DNA from 3 places in the Rothia sp. LK2588 genome. Region 2 is predicted to be linked to each of the others. Evidence: predicted binding sites of a transcription regulator. Region 2 holds the regulator's gene; each other region holds the start of a gene.
What was found. The regulator HrcA, encoded in region 2, represses chaperone genes, less so after heat shock. The targets are predictions, from matches to a motif close to TTNGCACTCGNNNNNNNCGAGTGCNAA.
Positions count from the first base shown of each region.

Region 1: the regulator HrcA is predicted to act here: its motif matches at 4,069-4,095, upstream of groL (chaperonin GroEL).
Region 3: the regulator HrcA is predicted to act here: its motif matches at 2,705-2,731, upstream of groES (co-chaperone GroES).

Region 1 is NZ_JAYWLS010000002.1:259,452-264,983, forward strand. It holds gene VVR12_RS05545 (DUF4839 domain-containing protein) at 1-635, opposite strand, end outside; gene VVR12_RS05550 (hypothetical protein) at 919-1,134, opposite strand; gene VVR12_RS05555 (hypothetical protein) at 1,145-1,303, shown strand; gene VVR12_RS05560 (FBP domain-containing protein) at 1,556-2,065, shown strand; gene groL (chaperonin GroEL) at 2,285-3,913, opposite strand; gene VVR12_RS05570 (LytR C-terminal domain-containing protein) at 4,231-4,872, opposite strand; gene VVR12_RS05575 (DUF3263 domain-containing protein) at 4,937-5,185, opposite strand; gene VVR12_RS05580 (uracil-DNA glycosylase) at 5,296-5,532, shown strand, end outside.
Region 2 is NZ_JAYWLS010000001.1:547,473-553,004, reverse strand. It holds gene VVR12_RS02615 (16S rRNA (uracil(1498)-N(3))-methyltransferase) at 1-143, opposite strand, end outside; gene dnaJ (molecular chaperone DnaJ) at 158-1,285, opposite strand; gene hrcA (heat-inducible transcriptional repressor HrcA) at 1,341-2,348, opposite strand; gene VVR12_RS02600 (DUF3097 family protein) at 2,508-3,374, shown strand; gene VVR12_RS02595 (DUF4870 domain-containing protein) at 3,532-3,942, shown strand; gene hemW (radical SAM family heme chaperone HemW) at 4,009-5,265, opposite strand; gene lepA (translation elongation factor 4) at 5,262-5,532, opposite strand, start outside.
Region 3 is NZ_JAYWLS010000001.1:7,897-13,428, reverse strand. It holds gene VVR12_RS00065 (acyltransferase family protein) at 1-480, opposite strand, end outside; gene groL (chaperonin GroEL) at 674-2,266, opposite strand; gene groES (co-chaperone GroES) at 2,307-2,600, opposite strand; gene VVR12_RS00050 (THUMP-like domain-containing protein) at 2,815-4,140, shown strand; gene VVR12_RS00045 (glutamate--cysteine ligase) at 4,215-5,363, shown strand; gene tsaD (tRNA (adenosine(37)-N6)-threonylcarbamoyltransferase complex transferase subunit TsaD) at 5,380-5,532, opposite strand, start outside.

The DNA of each region.
Region 1 (5,532 bases), on a different contig from region 2:
CCTGGGGATTCACCTTTAGGGAAATTCATCGCCTCAGGAATATCAACCATTTGGAACTTGAAATTAGGTCCCCGAACCGTGTTCAGGTCATAATCACCAGCAGTAACTAACACATCTGAGTGGTATTGTAAGTCGGTGACATTAGCGATATAACCATCAAATTCAATAACACGCCCTTGATATTTTTTTACAAAATGGTAGAATTCTGGGCTACATTCTCCTTTAGTTTGAACGAGCTCTGCGAAATCATCGTTATTTTTGACGGTTATAACCGGTTGCTCGCTGGCTTCTTGAGACATGATCGAAGGAGAAGTAGACGGAGGGGCCGCTATGGATGAATCTGTGGTCGAGACAGAAGCACTCGGAGAAGCTTCTGTTTTAGCTCCCTTATCTTCAAACATCGCACCAACAATGCCCATACCGGCCACTAACAACACCATAACAATGAGCCCGACAATCATGAGCGGGGAGATAGGTTTCTTAGGCTTCCGAAAGGTAAGGGTAGTTTGAATCTTTCCGGCTTCTTCACCGATCAGTTCCCAACCCTGACTTTCCCATTTTTTGATAGTTGAAGCTCTCGTCCCTTTGATAGCTTTGACAACTTTGGTCTCATAACGAGGCTCTGTATTTTTCATGATGCCTTCTGTGGTGAAAGTGGTGTGTGCAGGCAACCTCCCGCAAACTTGTCACCATAGTAACCCACATCTAGTTCATAACAGCGGCCGTGCCAGCTAGAAGCGCTCAATGTGAAGGCACCGTATAACGCTACCTCCAGTCGGATAGTAAACCCACGCAATAGGTATCTGCACTACGAGGCACTACAGCACGTCGCGCATGTCGGGACTCATACCTGCGACAGGGTTATGCGCAACGCGATGAAGGAACTATCAAGAACCCACGCCTCTCACGAGACAACCCCTAGAGACCCTTGCGAATAATCCCCGCGACCATAGCACCATATACCGCGTGCGGAATAGCGTCGCTCAGCCAATCCTGCACGCCCCAGGTCTTGGGGTCAGAGACCCCGGTCAGCGCCATGGGCACGTCGGCGGCGACCATCGCCGCTCCCCCAGCCAACGCCGACTCCACGGCCAGCGGCAGGCGTCCTGAAACACCCGACACCGAGTGAGCCACACCGACCCCGGTGCCCCATCGTCATGCCCAGCAGCGCGCCAAGGGCCTCGAGGCGGTTCTCGCGGGTTTCACCCTCACCCGGCACGCTCACCCCGCCCAGCTGCAACATCTTCTCGGCCATCCGCGCGGGGACGTCGCTCGCCCCGCGACCACGCACGAGCATAACTAACAACGCCGCCAGATCAGATACCATGGCTCTGTACCTTGAACGTTTCAAGAGCCCGCGAGGGCGACAGGAGGTCGTCTGCTCCATGCAAGCAAGCAATAGATAGACCACCGGTGAGCCGCGCTCACATCTAGCGAGAACTTCACCCATCAGGGGTCAACCCTGCCCAGAAACAATCTCGGTGAAGTCTCCCTCCAACGGTCTATCTATTCACCTCATACCCCATCATTGGGGACCCTCGAAAGGTATATACCCATGCGCCCCGTCAGCGAATCAACCCTGCGCAAAAGCTTCGTCAACTGCACCAAAGGTGCGGCCCAAAGAATTAACATTCCCAAAGAAGTGCTCAACGCCGATACGGAAGAGCGGATCTTTCTCGCCTGGTCAGACCCCAAATCACCGCAGAAGGCATACCTCGTCGCCGAGACCTCCTCGGGAGTCCGCGGCCTCGTGATGACACGCAAAAAGGCCCCGACCAAAGGCGGGGCCCGCATGTGCCAGTTCTGCCTCACGCTGCACTCATCCACCGGTGTCTCGATGTTCTCGATACCCACCTCGAAATCATCCCAAGACAACTACGGCAGCCTCGGCACCTACATCTGCACCGACCTCGACTGCACCGCCTACGTCACCGGCAAGAAGAAACCCGAAGGCATCCGGCAGATGGACGAATCACTCTCGGTCGAAGAGAGAATCGAGCGCACCCGTTCGAACGTGGTCGGGTTGATCGAGCGCGTGGAAGAATCCCGGAACGCAAGGTCCTAACAACGCAGAAAGACGCCGCACCCTAGCTCCACGAAAACCCTTGAGTTCTCGCCAAGCCGGGGTGCGGCGTCCTCGTCTTAATGTCTGAGCTGGAGAGGGGCACCCGCTGCGCGGGCGCCCCAACCTCCGCACCTCGATGATTTGCTCGCTACGCTTCGCAAACTCATCTCGGATTCGCAAGAATTTTTACTCCCGCTGACGCGGAAAATTCTTGCTCATTTACATCATGCCGCCCATGCCCGGGTCCATGCCTGCGGCGGGGTTAGCGCCAGCCGGCTCGGGCTTGTCGGCAACAACAGCCTCGGTGGTCAAGAACAGACCGGCGATCGAAGCGGCGTTCTGCAGAGCAGAGCGGGTCACCTTCACCGGGTCGTTAATGCCAGCGGCCATCAGGTCTTCGTACTCGCCGGTAGCGGCGTTCAGACCGGTGCCCTCGGGCAGTTCGCGAACCTTCGAGACCACAACGCCCGGCTCCAGGCCAGCGTTCTGAGCGATCTGCTTCAGCGGAGCGTCGATAGCAACCTGAACGATGTTCGCACCGGTAGCCTCGTCACCCTCCAGCTGCAGCGACTGGAATGCCTTAGCGCCAGCCTGAATCAGGGCCACGCCACCGCCGGCAACGATGCCCTCTTCAACGGCAGCCTTAGCGTTACGCACGGCGTCCTCAATACGGTGCTTGCGCTCCTTCAGCTCAACCTCGGTAGCGGCACCTGCCTTGAGCACTGCCACACCGCCGGCCAGCTTAGCCAGGCGCTCCTGCAGCTTCTCGCGGTCGTAATCCGAATCGGAGTTAGCGATCTCGCCGCGGATCTGAGCCACGCGACCCTCGATAGCGGCCTGGTCGCCAGCGCCCTCGATGATGGTAGTTTCGTCCTTGGTCACAACAACCTTGCGAGCCGAACCCAGCAGATCCAGGTTTGCCTGCTCCAGCGAGAGACCCATCTCTTCGGTGATCACCTGGCCGCCGGTCAGAATAGCGATGTCTGCCATCTGAGCCTTGCGGCGGTCACCGAAACCGGGAGCCTTCACGGCAACCGACTTGATGGAGCCACGCATCTTGTTCAGCACCAGCAGAGCCAGAGCCTCGCCCTCGACGTCCTCGGCGATGATCAGCAGGGGCTTGCCCGACTGCATGACCTTCTCGAGAACCGGAACCAGGTCCTTCACGTTCGAGATCTTGGAGTTCACCACGAGGATGTAGGGATCCTCGAGCACAGCTTCCTGGCGGTCAGCGTCGGTCACGAAGTAACCGGAGAGGAAACCCTTGTCGAAGCGCATACCCTCGGTCAGCTCCAGCTCGAGGCCGAAGGTGTTGGACTCCTCGACGGTGATAACGCCTTCCTTGCCGACCTTCTCCATGGCCTCGGCGATCAGCTTACCGATCTCCTTGTCGCCAGCCGAGATAGATGCGGTAGCCGCGATCTCTTCTTCGGTCTCGACTTCCTTAGCGGAGCTCAGCAGCTCGGCGGTCACGGCCTCAACGGCCTTCTCGATACCGCGCTTGAGCGAGAGGGGGTCAGCGCCAGCGGCAACGTTGCGCAGGCCTTCGCGAACCAGTGCCTGAGCCAGCACGGTTGCGGTGGTGGTGCCGTCACCGGCAACGTCGTCAGTCTTCTTGGCGACTTCCTTGACCAGCTCGGCGCCGATCTTCTCGTAAGGATCCTCGAGTTCGATTTCCTTAGCGATGGACACACCGTCGTTGGTGATGGTGGGAGCGCCCCAAGCCTTCTCCAGCACAACGTTGCGACCACGGGGGCCGAGAGTTACCTTGACCGCGTCTGCCAGGGTGTTGAGACCCTTCTCCAGACCGCGGCGTGCTTCTTCATCAAAAGCAATAAGCTTTGCCATATGAGCTTAATCCCTCCTGGACTAAGAGTTGTTTTCTCTCGCCGATGCCCGCGACGGACGACGCCCTCGCCACCGCGTTCTGCACGGCAACGCAACGCCTCACCTGCGAAAGGAAAGTGTTTCCCTCAACGCCCCGCCAAACCTAGCACTACGATTTAGCAGTATGGCGCCGAGAGTGCTAACTCAATTTTTACACTTGGCTCACGCCGTTGCAAACCTTTTTAGCACCGAGAGGGTTTAATCGCGCACAGCGGAGCGAGCGCTCACGCCAAGAGGGCCCGCAGCGACCCGAACAGATCTCGGATCAGCTCACTCGATCACTGAGCGGGCGCGCTGGACGCCGGCGCGGAGGACGCCGCGTCCGAGGGAGTCGCCGAGGCCGAAGCGGCCGCCGCACGAGCCTCGTCCACGCCTAGGTAATCGGGGCCGAGCACCACGTACACGTCCGTCTTTGCCTCGTTGTCGGAGTCGATATACGGCACGCCGATGTCGTCGGCCAACGCGCCGGCTTCACCCACGAAACCGTTCGAGTAATACGCCACCGACGAGCTCAACGCGTGGCCGTCCCAGGGCTTGACCGGCTTCACCTGAAAACCGCGCTGCTTCAAAACCTGTTGCACCTGGTTCGCCACCGCCGGGGTCGTGCCACCGTTGAAGACCTGCACCGTGACCTCCTCCGAAGGGTCCTTGGGCTGATGCGAAGCGGAGGGCTGGCCGTTACCCGCCCACTCGTTGGCCGACTTGTTGCCGGGCGAGTTGAGGCCGGCGTCCGGAGCGAGGGTGCGCGGCTGCACCACAAACATCACCGTGCCCACCAGCAACGCCAGAGTGCCCGCGGCGAGAATGGCCCACAGGCCCTTCATGCTCGCCCGCGGGTTGACCACCTTACCGCGATACACGCCGCGGCGTGAAGAGTCTTCGGGTACGTCATCGAACTCATCGCGAGGGTACTCGTTCACGTATCTCTCCATCGGTGGCAGGGGGTATTCATGTCTAGGGTACACACGCGCGATGCTGCGTGCGCTATTGGTCTCGAAAATCACGCAGCCGACGGGTGAGCGCGGGCTCGGCGGCGATAATCCTCGGGTCGTCGATCATCTGGTTCAACCGCTGATAGTAGGTAATCGGGGCCATATTCAGCTCGGCGCGGATCGCCTGCTCCTTGGTGCCCGGATACTTCCACTGCCGCTTCTCGATCGAGAGAATACCGGCCTCTACCTCGGTCAGCCGAGACCGCTGCCCGGGGTGTTCTTCGCTGTCGCTTCGCTCCATCGCCGGCTCCTCTCTCTACGATGCGATCTCACCGCTCACGATATCCTAGTGCACGTACCTGCCTTCGAGTCTCAGGAGAGCCCGTGCCCGCACAACCGTTGAACACCGTCATGGCCGACGACTGGGCGCAGGCGCTAGCCCCGGTCGAACCGAACATCCGCGCCATGGGCGACTTTCTGCGCGCCGAACACGCCGCCGGCCGCCACACCCTGCCGCCGGCCACCGACATCTTCAACGCGTTCAAACGCCCCATGGCCGAGGTCAAGGTGCTCATCATCGGCCAAGACCCCTACCCCACCCCGGGGCACGCGATGGGCCTCTCGTTCTCGGTGCGCCCCGACGTCCGG
Region 2 (5,532 bases):
TCGGCGAGATGAATGTCTTCGCCCGGTTGCAGGCGCTTCACATTCTTTGCGTGATGCCCCTCATCTCCCGTGACCTCCAAGATATCTCCCACGGCACACTGGGCAATGATCGCGGGATCAAGGTAGAAAATTGGAGCCGTCATTCAGAGGGTAACCTTTACTTTTCGAAACGTTCTTTAAAGCGTGAGAAGAATCCGCCCTTTTCCGTGACGGTTTCGCTCACGTTCAGGTCTTCCTTGCGCATCCGTGCAAACTCACGCAGAAGCTCGTTCTCTTCTTTGGAAAGATCGGTGGGCGTACGGACTTCCACGGTGACTTTCAAGTCACCTCGGCCCTGGCCGCGCAGTCGAGTCACGCCCAGTCCCTGCAGTGTAATGATTTCACCCGATTGCAGACCCGGTCGCACATCAATCGACTGTTCACCGTCGAACGTATCTAGGGTGATAGAAGTGCCGAGTGCGGCAGCCACCATGGAGATACCGACGGTGGCATGAAGGTCGTCGCCCTCGCGGGAGAAAACGGGATGCCCCTGCACGCGAAGCTCGACGTAGAGGTCGCCGTTGGGGCCTCCAGCGACACCGGCCTCACCCTGGCCAGAGAGTCGGATGCGCGAACCGGAGTTGACACCGGCGGGGATCTTGATCGTGAGCGGCTTGCGTTCGCGAACACGGCCCTCGCCGTAGCACTCAGGGCAGGGAGTCTTAATAACAGTGCCGTAACCGTGACATGCCGAACACTCGACCTGCTGCATTACGGTGCCCAAGATGGATTGGACCTGTCGAGTCATGTAACCCTGGCCTCGGCACACCTGGCAGGTTTCCGGTTGAGTCCCCGGTGCGCACCCATCCCCATGGCACTTGTCGCAGGTAACCGCGGTATCCACGGTGATCGGCTTTTCGGCGCCAAATACCGCATCCTTGAGGTCAATGCGGACGTTGATGAGCGCGTCCTGCCCCTGCCGAGTACGCGAAGCAGGACCAGAGGGCTGCTGGTTGAAGAAGGCGTCGAAAATATCTCCGAATCCCCCGCCGAAACCACCAGGGAACCCGCCGCCGAAACCACCCTGAGTTTGGCCGTTTTCGTTACCCGTTTGATCGTAGATGCGACGTTTTTCTGGATCGGAGAGTACGTCATGGGCATGTGAAACCCGCTTGAACTCGTCCGCCGCCTCCGGGGAGGGATTGATATCCGGGTGAAGTTTGCGGGCTTTTTTACGATAAGCCTTCTTGATTTCTTCGGGGCTTGCGTCTCGAGACACACCGAGGGTTTCATAATGATCGCTCATGCTACTTCTTTCTCTGTCTGGTGAAAATCTTTCAGTGCACGTGAAATTTTAGGGCTCAGGGAGAAGTACCCAAAATCTTGGCTAGATACCGCGCTACCCCACGCACGGTAGATGTGGTCTGGAGATAGTCCATACGCGTAGGACCAAGGACGCCCAATTGCGAGCCATCCTCTAGGCCATAGACGCTGGTGATCACCGAGGTCTCTTGTAACGGCTTGACAGCGGTTTCTGTCCCGATCTTCACCGCAAAACCGCGGGCATCCTGAGACATCTCGTTCAAAAGCTGCAACATGGTGACCTGCTCCTCGAGAGCCTCCAGAATGGGTGCGACCGACTGTGAAAAGTCTGGCGTGGATTCTACGAGGTAAGAAGTGCCAGAGATTAACAGTTTCGAACTGGATTCCTGCCGCGCAAAGGACTGCAAAACAGAGATAACCGCGGGCGCACAATCGATTAATTGCCAATCGGCCGACTCTGTACTCAGTGAATTCACTGCATCGAGTTGATGGCCCGCAAGAGATGCAAGCAACAGTTTTTTGAGCAGTTGCACATCGTCTTCGGTGTATTGTTCGACGGTCGCGGTTTTTTGGATGACGCGGCCGGTGTCGCTAATCACCATCACCAATACCTGGTGATCCCCCACCGGCACCAGTTCAATATGGCGGATTGTCGTGACCGGATTCAAGGAATACTGCAGGACAGCAACCTGGTGGGTCAACTGCGAGAGCGCCCGGACCGTCTTCTGAAAAACTTCTTCGACGCTATCCGAACTGTCGAGCAGGGTGTGAATCGCGCGCTTCTGCGCTGGGGTGAGAGCTCTCGGCACAGTGATTTCATCGACAAAGTAGCGGTATCCCTTCTCAGTGGGAATACGTCCCGCACTCGCGTGCGGCGCTCGTATGAGCCCCTCTTCTTCGAGAAGCGCCATATCGTTGCGAACGGTAGCACTAGATACCTTCAAGTTATGACGCTCAATCAGCGCCTTGGAACCCACCGGCTCTCGGGAACGTACGAAATCTTCGACAATGGCCCGGAGCACCTGATGTTTGCGCGGCTGCGTCACGGCTCTCCTTTCGGGCGGGGCTACGAATTGATAGCTTCATCCTGGCACTTGTCTTCGTCAAGTGCTAATTCAACTCTAATACTTTAACGCCAACATCCTCAGGGCCGTACGCTTTGGGCTAAGGTGAAGTTGCCCCTGCCTGCGTCCTAAGAAGAAAGTATGCACGTGAACGACTACTATTCGTGGGGAGCTCAGGATCTCTCCAATTCCACGCGCGATAACCGGCCTGCCACCCCTCGTGAGGTGCCTGTTCAACGCGGAATGTTGCTCGAGGACGTCCAGAGTGGTTGGGTGGGTGTGGTGGTCTCCCTCGAAACCATCGGCGGGATGCGCGTCCTAGGACTCGAGGACGCGCGAGGAAAAGTTAAATCGTTCCCGCTCGGCCCGGGCTTCCTCCTCGAAGGAGAGCCCATCATCGTCACCGCACCGCGCGCCAAACCCCGCCTTCAGGCCCCCAGGATTTCACGATCTGGTTCTCGGGTCGTCGAACAATCTCCGGCCAGAATTGCTCAGGCCTCGCGGTTATGGGTCGAAGGTACCCACGACGCTGAACTCGTGGAAAAGGTTTGGGGTCACGATCTCAGGGTGGAGGGTATCGTCGTGGAACCTCTACACGGGGTCGACGATCTCGCTGCCGCCATTCGTGACTTCGGTCCCGCGCCTCACCGTAAGCTGGGCATTCTGGTAGATCACCTCATTGCGGGGACCAAGGAATCGAAGATCGTGCAGGAAGCCCGTGCGGTACCGGGTGCCGCCGAGAACGTACTCATCGTCGGGCATCCCTATGTGGACGTCTGGCAGGCGGTCAAGCCCGCAACGTTGGGTATGGCCTCCTGGCCTGTTATCCCTCGACACGAGGAGTGGAAGAAAGGAGTTCTCCGTACCTTTGGTTGGCCCCATGAAACCCAAGCAGACGTCGCAGCAGGATGGAAACGCATTCTCGAAAAAGTCGATAGCTACTCCGACCTTGAACCGGACATTCTCGGACCGGTGGAGCACCTCATCGACTTCATCACCGCCCCGTAGAGCCACTACCTGGTCGTGCCAGTGAACTCTGAGAAAACTATGCTGACGGGTGTGAGTGTCCTTGCACTAACGTAAGGGGGCGAGCACCTAGAATTAATGCTGACTTGTAAGGTGAGGCCGACTGGCCGACGCTCAATCTCTGTAGAATGGTGAAACTTTGAAATCTGCGATCGCACCGGATTCAACTTTTGAGGGAACCTCGGCAACCGCCAAAAAGCTGACAGTCCATGGAGACCGCAACATCGCTACACTCGCTCACTTCGGTGGCGTTATTGGGTGCATCCCCTCGGGCATTATTTACTACCTGTACCGTGGGCGCGGCCCATTCACCGAGCAGGAGTCACGTGAGGCATTGAATTTCACTCTCTTGCCCACAATCGTGATTGTACTGTTCATGCTGTTGACCAACGTTCCTGTGGTCGGTGGATTCTTTGGGCTCATTGCCGCTCTGATGTGGGCATTCCTGGCATTCATGTCTTTGGTTGCCGGCATCAAAGTTAACCGTGGTAACCCTTATCAGTACAAGTTTAATACCGCTCTCTTCGACCGGATGTCGAACCGCAAGTAAGAAGTACTTTAAATCTTGACCCCGCCGGGCAACCGGTGGGGTCAATATTTTTCTCAGATTTTTGGTTCACGGGGTGTTCAGATCGGGCACAAGCTCGCGAGTCACAGCGTCTCCGAGGAGGCGACCCTGTAGTGTCAGCTGTACCCGTTGCCGGTCCAAAGCTTGCTGGTCAATGAGACCCTGGCGCGAGAGCCACTTCAACTTCTCCTCTAGCACCTGCGGCGTATGCCAGGGCCGAAGATCCTCGAGCGTTATACCCTCTCTAATGCGAAGCAATAACATGATCCGTTCAAAAGCCTGGGTGGATTCCGATAAAACTTCTCGAGCTGCAGCAGGCGATTCTCCAGCGCGTACCCGATTCGCGTAAGCCAAAGGATGTTTGACGTTCCACCATCGGGTCCCCGCGATGTGCGAATGGGCTCCCGGGCCGATCCCCCACCAATCGTCATTATTCCAATAGGCCAAGTTATGGGTACTCCGTGTACCCGAGTGCGTTGAAAAGTTAGACACCTCGTACCAGTGATACCCAGCTTCACCGAGGATCCGATCAGCAGCCAGATACATGTCAGCCATGAGATCGTCGTCGGGCATTTCATACTTGCCGCGGCGAATCTCAGCCCACAATTTCGTGCCTTCCTCCACGATCAGGGAGTAGGCGGAGATGTGGTCGGGGCGGTACGAAACTGCGGCCTGCAACGATTGCTCCCACTGTTGCAAGGTCTCCCCGGGAGTGCCATAGATGAGGTCCACAGAGACCTGCAGCCCAGCGTCTTTGGCCCAGTTAACAGCCTTAGGAACGTTGGCAGGTGTATGGGTACGGTCGAGAACCTCCAGTGTCTGCGGTACGACGGATTGCATACCAAACGAAACCCGGTTAAACCCGCCCTCGGCCAACACTCTGAGGTCTTCTGCGGTCACCGAATCGGGATTGGCCTCAGTCGTTACCTCAGCGCCCTCCTGAATGTTATAGAGTTCGCGGGCCCGATTGAGGATCGATACCAGGTGATCGGCAGGCAACTTGGTCGGTGTACCCCCACCGAAGAAGACGGTGCGAAACGGGCGCGGGGCGATACCCGAGGCGCGCTGGACCTGCACCGAGAATTCCAGCTCGGCGATGGCGTCCTGTGCGTAAGACGCTAGCCCCACCCCGTTTCCGAAATCTTCGGTGGCGTAGGTGTTGAAGTCGCAGTACCCGCACCGTACCGAACAAAAGGGAACGTGCACGTAGAGGCTGAGCGAACGGTTAACCGCCTTGACGGCAGATTCCTGTGGAATGCTGCCGTCAAGCGGGGCCGGGGATCCCAGCGGCTGGGCGGGGGTCACTTCTTTGCCTTGTCCTTAGCTTCTTCCCCCGAAGATAGCGCGGCGATGAAGGCCTCCTGCGGCACCTCAACACGGCCGACCATCTTCATGCGCTTCTTGCCTTCCTTCTGCTTTTCAAGCAACTTGCGCTTACGCGAAATATCGCCGCCGTAGCACTTGGAAAGAACGTCTTTTCGAATCGCGCGGATGTTCTCACGGGCAATGACGCGCGAACCGATAGCAGCCTGAATAGGCACCTCGAACTGCTGACGGGGAATCAGCTCCCGC
Region 3 (5,532 bases), 540 kb from region 2:
AGAGGCAACCGAGGAATCGGCGGCGTAGTAGTTGACGAGGTTGGCGATAGACCACCAGTTCTCGTAGTAGAACACCACGGAGATCGCCTCGGAAATGATCGATTCCCAGCGGTCTTCGGGTAGCACCAGATAGGTGCCCAGTAGCACGCCGGCCACGGTGACCGAGGCCAGCGGGAGGATGCGTTTAAAGACGTGGATCCAGTACTCCACCACCGCCCGGAAACCAGCAAAGGTGCCGCGCTCGATCTTGCGGGTGAAGGAGCCCGCCATGAGGAATGCGGAGATTAACAGGAAGACGTCGACGCCGCCGGAAACCTTACCGAACCAGAAGTGGTAGGCAGCCACTAGAAAGACGGCCAACGCCCGGAGACCCTGAATTTCGGGACGGAACTTGCGAGACGCTTGATTATTGATGATCTCGGGCCGGTCTGCAGACCGGCTTGTGTCAACGCTGCTACTGTCGACTTCCCCTGCTGGCACGCTCATCTCTCTACCGCTATCCACTCATTTGCCTCTGCGTGAGGCACCCCTAAAGTATGCATGCTTGGTTTCAAGCGCACAGAGAAACGTTACCGCAAGGAAATTTCAGCGGAAAGTTAAAACAACAAGTCCCCCAACTTTGTGATGAATTACAAAGAAGGGGGAACTTGTCTGTTTTACAACGATAGGGGCGTTAGTCCTCGTCGTCGTCTTCTTCGGCGGGCTTGTCCACCACGAGGGTCTCGGTGGTCAACACCAGGGCTGCAATCGAGGAGGCATTCTCCAGTGCAGAGCGGGTGACCTTGACCGGGTCAATGACGCCGGCAGCCAGAAGGTCCTCGTATTCACCAGTCTTGGCGTTGAAGCCGGAACCGAGCGGCAACTGAGTGACCTTGTCGATCACCACGTAGCCGTCCTGACCGGCATTCTCGGCGATCCAGCGCAGGGGCTGAACCAGTGCGCGCTTGACGATCTCCACACCGGTCTGGGCGTCCTTGGTGTCCAGGGTCAGGCCGTCCAGGGCAGCCAGGGCGTGCACCAGCGCGGTACCGCCACCGGCGACGATGCCCTCTTCCATCGCAGCGCGAGTGGAGGAGACGGCGTCCTCGATGCGGTGCTTGCGCTCCTTGGCCTCGACCTCGGTAGCGGCACCAACCTTGATGACGCCCACGCCGCCAGCCAGCTTAGCCAGACGTTCCTTGAGCTTCTCGCGGTCCCACTCCGAATCGACGTGCTCGATCTCTCGACGCAACTGCGCCACGCGATCGGCCACGGCCTCGGCCGAGCCAGCGCCGTCGACGATGGTGGTGTTGTTCTTGGTCACCGTCACGCGACGAGCCGAGCCCAGCTGGTCCATGGTGGTCGCATCGAGGGACGCACCCAGCTCGCCGGTGATCACGGTGGCACCGGTCAAGACACCCAGATCCTGCAGGATGGCCTTGCGGCGGTCGCCGAAACCGGGAGCCTTCAGCGCCACAACGTTGAGGTTGCCGCGCATCTTGTTGACGACCAGGGTCGACAATGCCTCGCCGTCGACATCTTCAGCGATGATGGTCAGCGGCTTCTTAGCCTGCACGACCTTCTCCAACACAGGCATGATCTCGGTGACGGTGCTGATCTTGCCCTGGTAGAGCAAGATAGCGGTGTCTTCGAGAACGGCCTCGGCGCGCTCGGCGTCGGTCACGAAAGAGGGCGAAAGGTAACCCTTGTCGAACTGCATACCCTCGGTGATATCGAGTTCGATTTCGGTGGTGGAACCATCTTCGATGGTGATCACACCATCCTGGCCGACCTTCTCGAAAGCCTGCGCCAGCAATTCACCGATTTCCGGCGACTGAGCAGAGATCGCAGCCACATGTGCGACCTCGTTGCCCTCAACCTCGCGGGCGTTCTCGAGCAAACGAGCCGAGACAGCCTTGACGGCGGTCTCGATGCCGCGCTTGACCTCACCGGGTGCGGCGCCGGAGGTCACGTTACGGAGACCTTCGGCAACCAGTGCCTGCGCCAGCACGGTCGCGGTGGTGGTGCCGTCACCAGCGACGTCATTGGTCTTGGTGGCGACTTCCTTGGCCAGCTGAGCGCCCAGGTTCTCGTACGGGTTGTCCAACTCGATTTCTCGAGCGATGGACACACCGTCGTTGGTGATAATGGGCGAACCCCACTGCTTATCCAGCACCACGTTACGGCCGCGGGGGCCGAGGGTTACTTTGACAGCGTTGGCGAGCTTATCGACACCGGCCTGCAGGTGCTTTCGCGCGTCGTCGTTGAATTCAAGCTGCTTCGCCATGAATCCATCAACTCCTTATGAGTAGTGAGCGGAAAGTTGCTTACTTGGTGACGACAGCCAGCACGTCGCGTGCCGAGAGAATCAGGTAGTCGGTGCCGCCGTAGGAAACTTCGGTGCCGCCGTACTTGGAGAAGATCACGGTGTCGCCCTCGGCAACATCAACGGGGATGCGGTTGCCCTTGTCGTCGGTGCGACCGGGACCCACGGCGATAACCTTGGCTTCCTGCGGCTTTTCCTTCGCGGTGTCGGGGATGACCAGGCCGGAGGCGGTGGTCTGCTCTGCCTCTACGATCTGAACAACAACGCGGTCTTCAAGCGGCTTGATGTTTGACATGTTTTCTCCCTGCTCGAGGTAGGTCTTCAAATGTTGAACGTGCTCATACCCTGTGTGCGCCATCGTCGCGGTGACGGCGAACCCAGTTGCAACCGGTTTCGGTTTTAGCACTTCACACATTCAAGTGCTAACACAAACTTTAGAACCGTCCCCGTGAGCAGGTCAAGAAAACCCCTCCGTTTCGCGGTGAGCGCACCTTATAAGATAGGCAGTGATGACAGATCTCAGCCCCGCCTTCGATCGCCCAGCAAGCCCCGACGCGCCCGCACCCCTCTCCCCTGCCCCTGCAGTCTTAGCATCTGCCGCCGAAATTGCGGCCATCGAGGAGTTCGTGCCCTATGAATCCTCCTCGGCTCTGGCCGCGGCCAGCACTCTGCGCGACCGCGGTTTCACCCCCGATCAGGTCTCCTGGGTGCTGAACCAGGCCAAAACCCGTACCAGGGCCGCCGTGAAGTTCGGCGAGCGCGCCGAGCGCATGCTCTTCACCTCCGCGGGCTTTGAGCAGGCAACGCGCACCGCCGTCGCCCGCTGGCACGCCGCCCGCTTTCGCGCTGCCGGTCTCGACTCGGTCGCCGATCTTGGATGCGGTCTGGGTACCGATTCCTGGGCCTTCGCCGAGGCCGGATTGTCGGTCAGCGCAGTGGAGATCGATCCGCGCACCGCGGCACTGACGGCCCACAACCTCGCCGAGTTTCCCACCGCGCGCGTGCTCGTGGGAGATGTTCAGGACGCCGACCTCAGCCAGCTCGGGCCGGCACCGGGCGAGTTGCCTGCCTCATTGTGGTTGGATCCAGCCCGCCGCGATCAGAGCGGCGGTACCAACGGGCCGCGCATCTTCGACCCCGAGGCCTTCGCGCCCCCGCTGTCTTTCGTCCGCAACCTGGCTGACACCGGGATTGCGATGGGCGTGAAAATGGGCCCGGGGCTGCCGCACGAACACATCCCACACGGTGCCCAGTGTCAGTGGGTCAGCCACGGCGGTTCGGTAGTCGAGGCCGTGCTCTGGTTCAACGCGCTGGCGCAACCCGAGGTGGCCCGCACGGCAACCCTGCTGGATGCAGACCCGCTGAACCCCCGCGTCCGCTATGAAATCTCTAGCGCACACCGCGAATCCGCCACCGGCCCCGTGGGTGAGCTGGGGCGCTACCTCTACGAACCCGACGGGGCGATCGTGCGATCGCACCTCGTCGCGGAGCTCGCGGCGGAGGTCGGCGCGCATCTGCTCGACGAACGCATCGCCTACCTCTCGGCAGACCATGACATCGATCACCCCGCACTCCAGGGATTCCGCGTGATCGACACCATGCCCATCAACGATAAGATCCTCAAGCGCTGGGTGCGTGAAGAAGGCATCGGCGCGCTGACCATCAAGAAACGCGGGGTAGACGTCGTTCCCGAGCAGTTGCGCAAGAAACTGTTGGCCGGGTCGAAGAAGAAATCCGGCAAGGCCTCCGCAGCCCACGAGGCTACGCTCGTGCTCACTCGGTTTGGCGAGGGAGCATCCAGCCAGCGAGTTGCGATTCATGTACGACCGCTCTGAACCTCTAAAATTGAACAAAGACAACCACAGCCCAGCCGCTGGGCGCAGTAAGCCCAGCTGAGCGGAGAACATACGTGACTGAATTTGCATCCTCGGCCCAATCAACACTCGGCCTCGAATGGGAGCTAGCCCTGGTAGACCGCGCCACCGGCGAGCTCTCCTCCCGCGCCCAGGAGGTGCTGGAGCTCATCCCTGAGCGGGCCCCGGAGTTGCTCAACACCACTGACGGCGCCCATATCACCGGCGAGTTTCTCGATAACACGGTAGAGCTCGTCACCGGAGTCTGCTCCACCGTCGCCGAAGGCGTCGGTCAGTTGCAGAACGCCGCCGAGAGTTTGCGCGCGGTCACCGATGAGCTGGGGCTCGACTTCTTCTCCGCCGGCACCCATCCGTTCTCTAAGTCTCTGGACCAGCCAGTGGCCAACAAAGAGCGTTATCAAAAGATGCTCGATCGCACCCAGTACTGGGGTCGGCAGATGGTGATCTATGGGGTTCACGTGCACGTCGGCCTCGACCATCGCGACAAGGTGTTGCCGGTGATCGACGCTCTGACGAACTACTACCCCCACCTGCTGGCGCTCTCGGCCTCTTCACCCTTTTGGGAAGGTCACGACACCGGTTACGCCAGCCAGCGAGCCCTCATGTTCCAGCAGTTGCCGACCGCGGGCCTGCCGTTCAACTTCGCGACCTGGGACGACTACGAGGACTACCTCAACGATATGCTGACCACCGGCGTCATCGACGATCCGAGCGAGAACCGCTGGGATATTCGTCCGGTGCCCCACTACGGCACCGTGGAAATGCGCATCTGCGACGGCCTGCCCTCCCTGGCGGACGTCGCCGCGCTTGGCGCCCTCACCCAGTGCCTGGTCGAGCACACCGCCCGCGAACTGGACGCCGGGCGACGCGTGGAGCCGCTGAAGCCCTGGCACGTTCAGGAAAACAAGTGGCGCGCGGCCCGCTACGGCCTGGACGCGATCATCATCCAGAACAACGCCAACGACGAGTTGTTAGTCACCGAGGATCTCCAGCGCTTGCTGAGCGAGCTGGAACCGATAGCTGAAGACCTGAACTGCGTAGAAGAACTGGGTCAGGTTCAGCGCATCATTGAGAGCGGCGCCAGCTATCAGGAGCAGCGATCCATCGCTGAAAACCACGGTGGAGATCTGCGCGAGGTGGTCAGCTATCTGGTGGATCAGGCTCGCACCCCCTGGATTCGCTAGACAGAAAACGGGTCCACTAGAGGGAAATCGTGGTCACCGGCAGCGAGGAATCCGCCTCAAAACCGATGCCGGAGGGGGCACGTCCTTGGCTGACCAATCGGGCACCCAACGCTGCGACCATCGCCCCGTTGTCCGTGCACAGCGAGAGCTTCGGGATCACCAAGGAGAT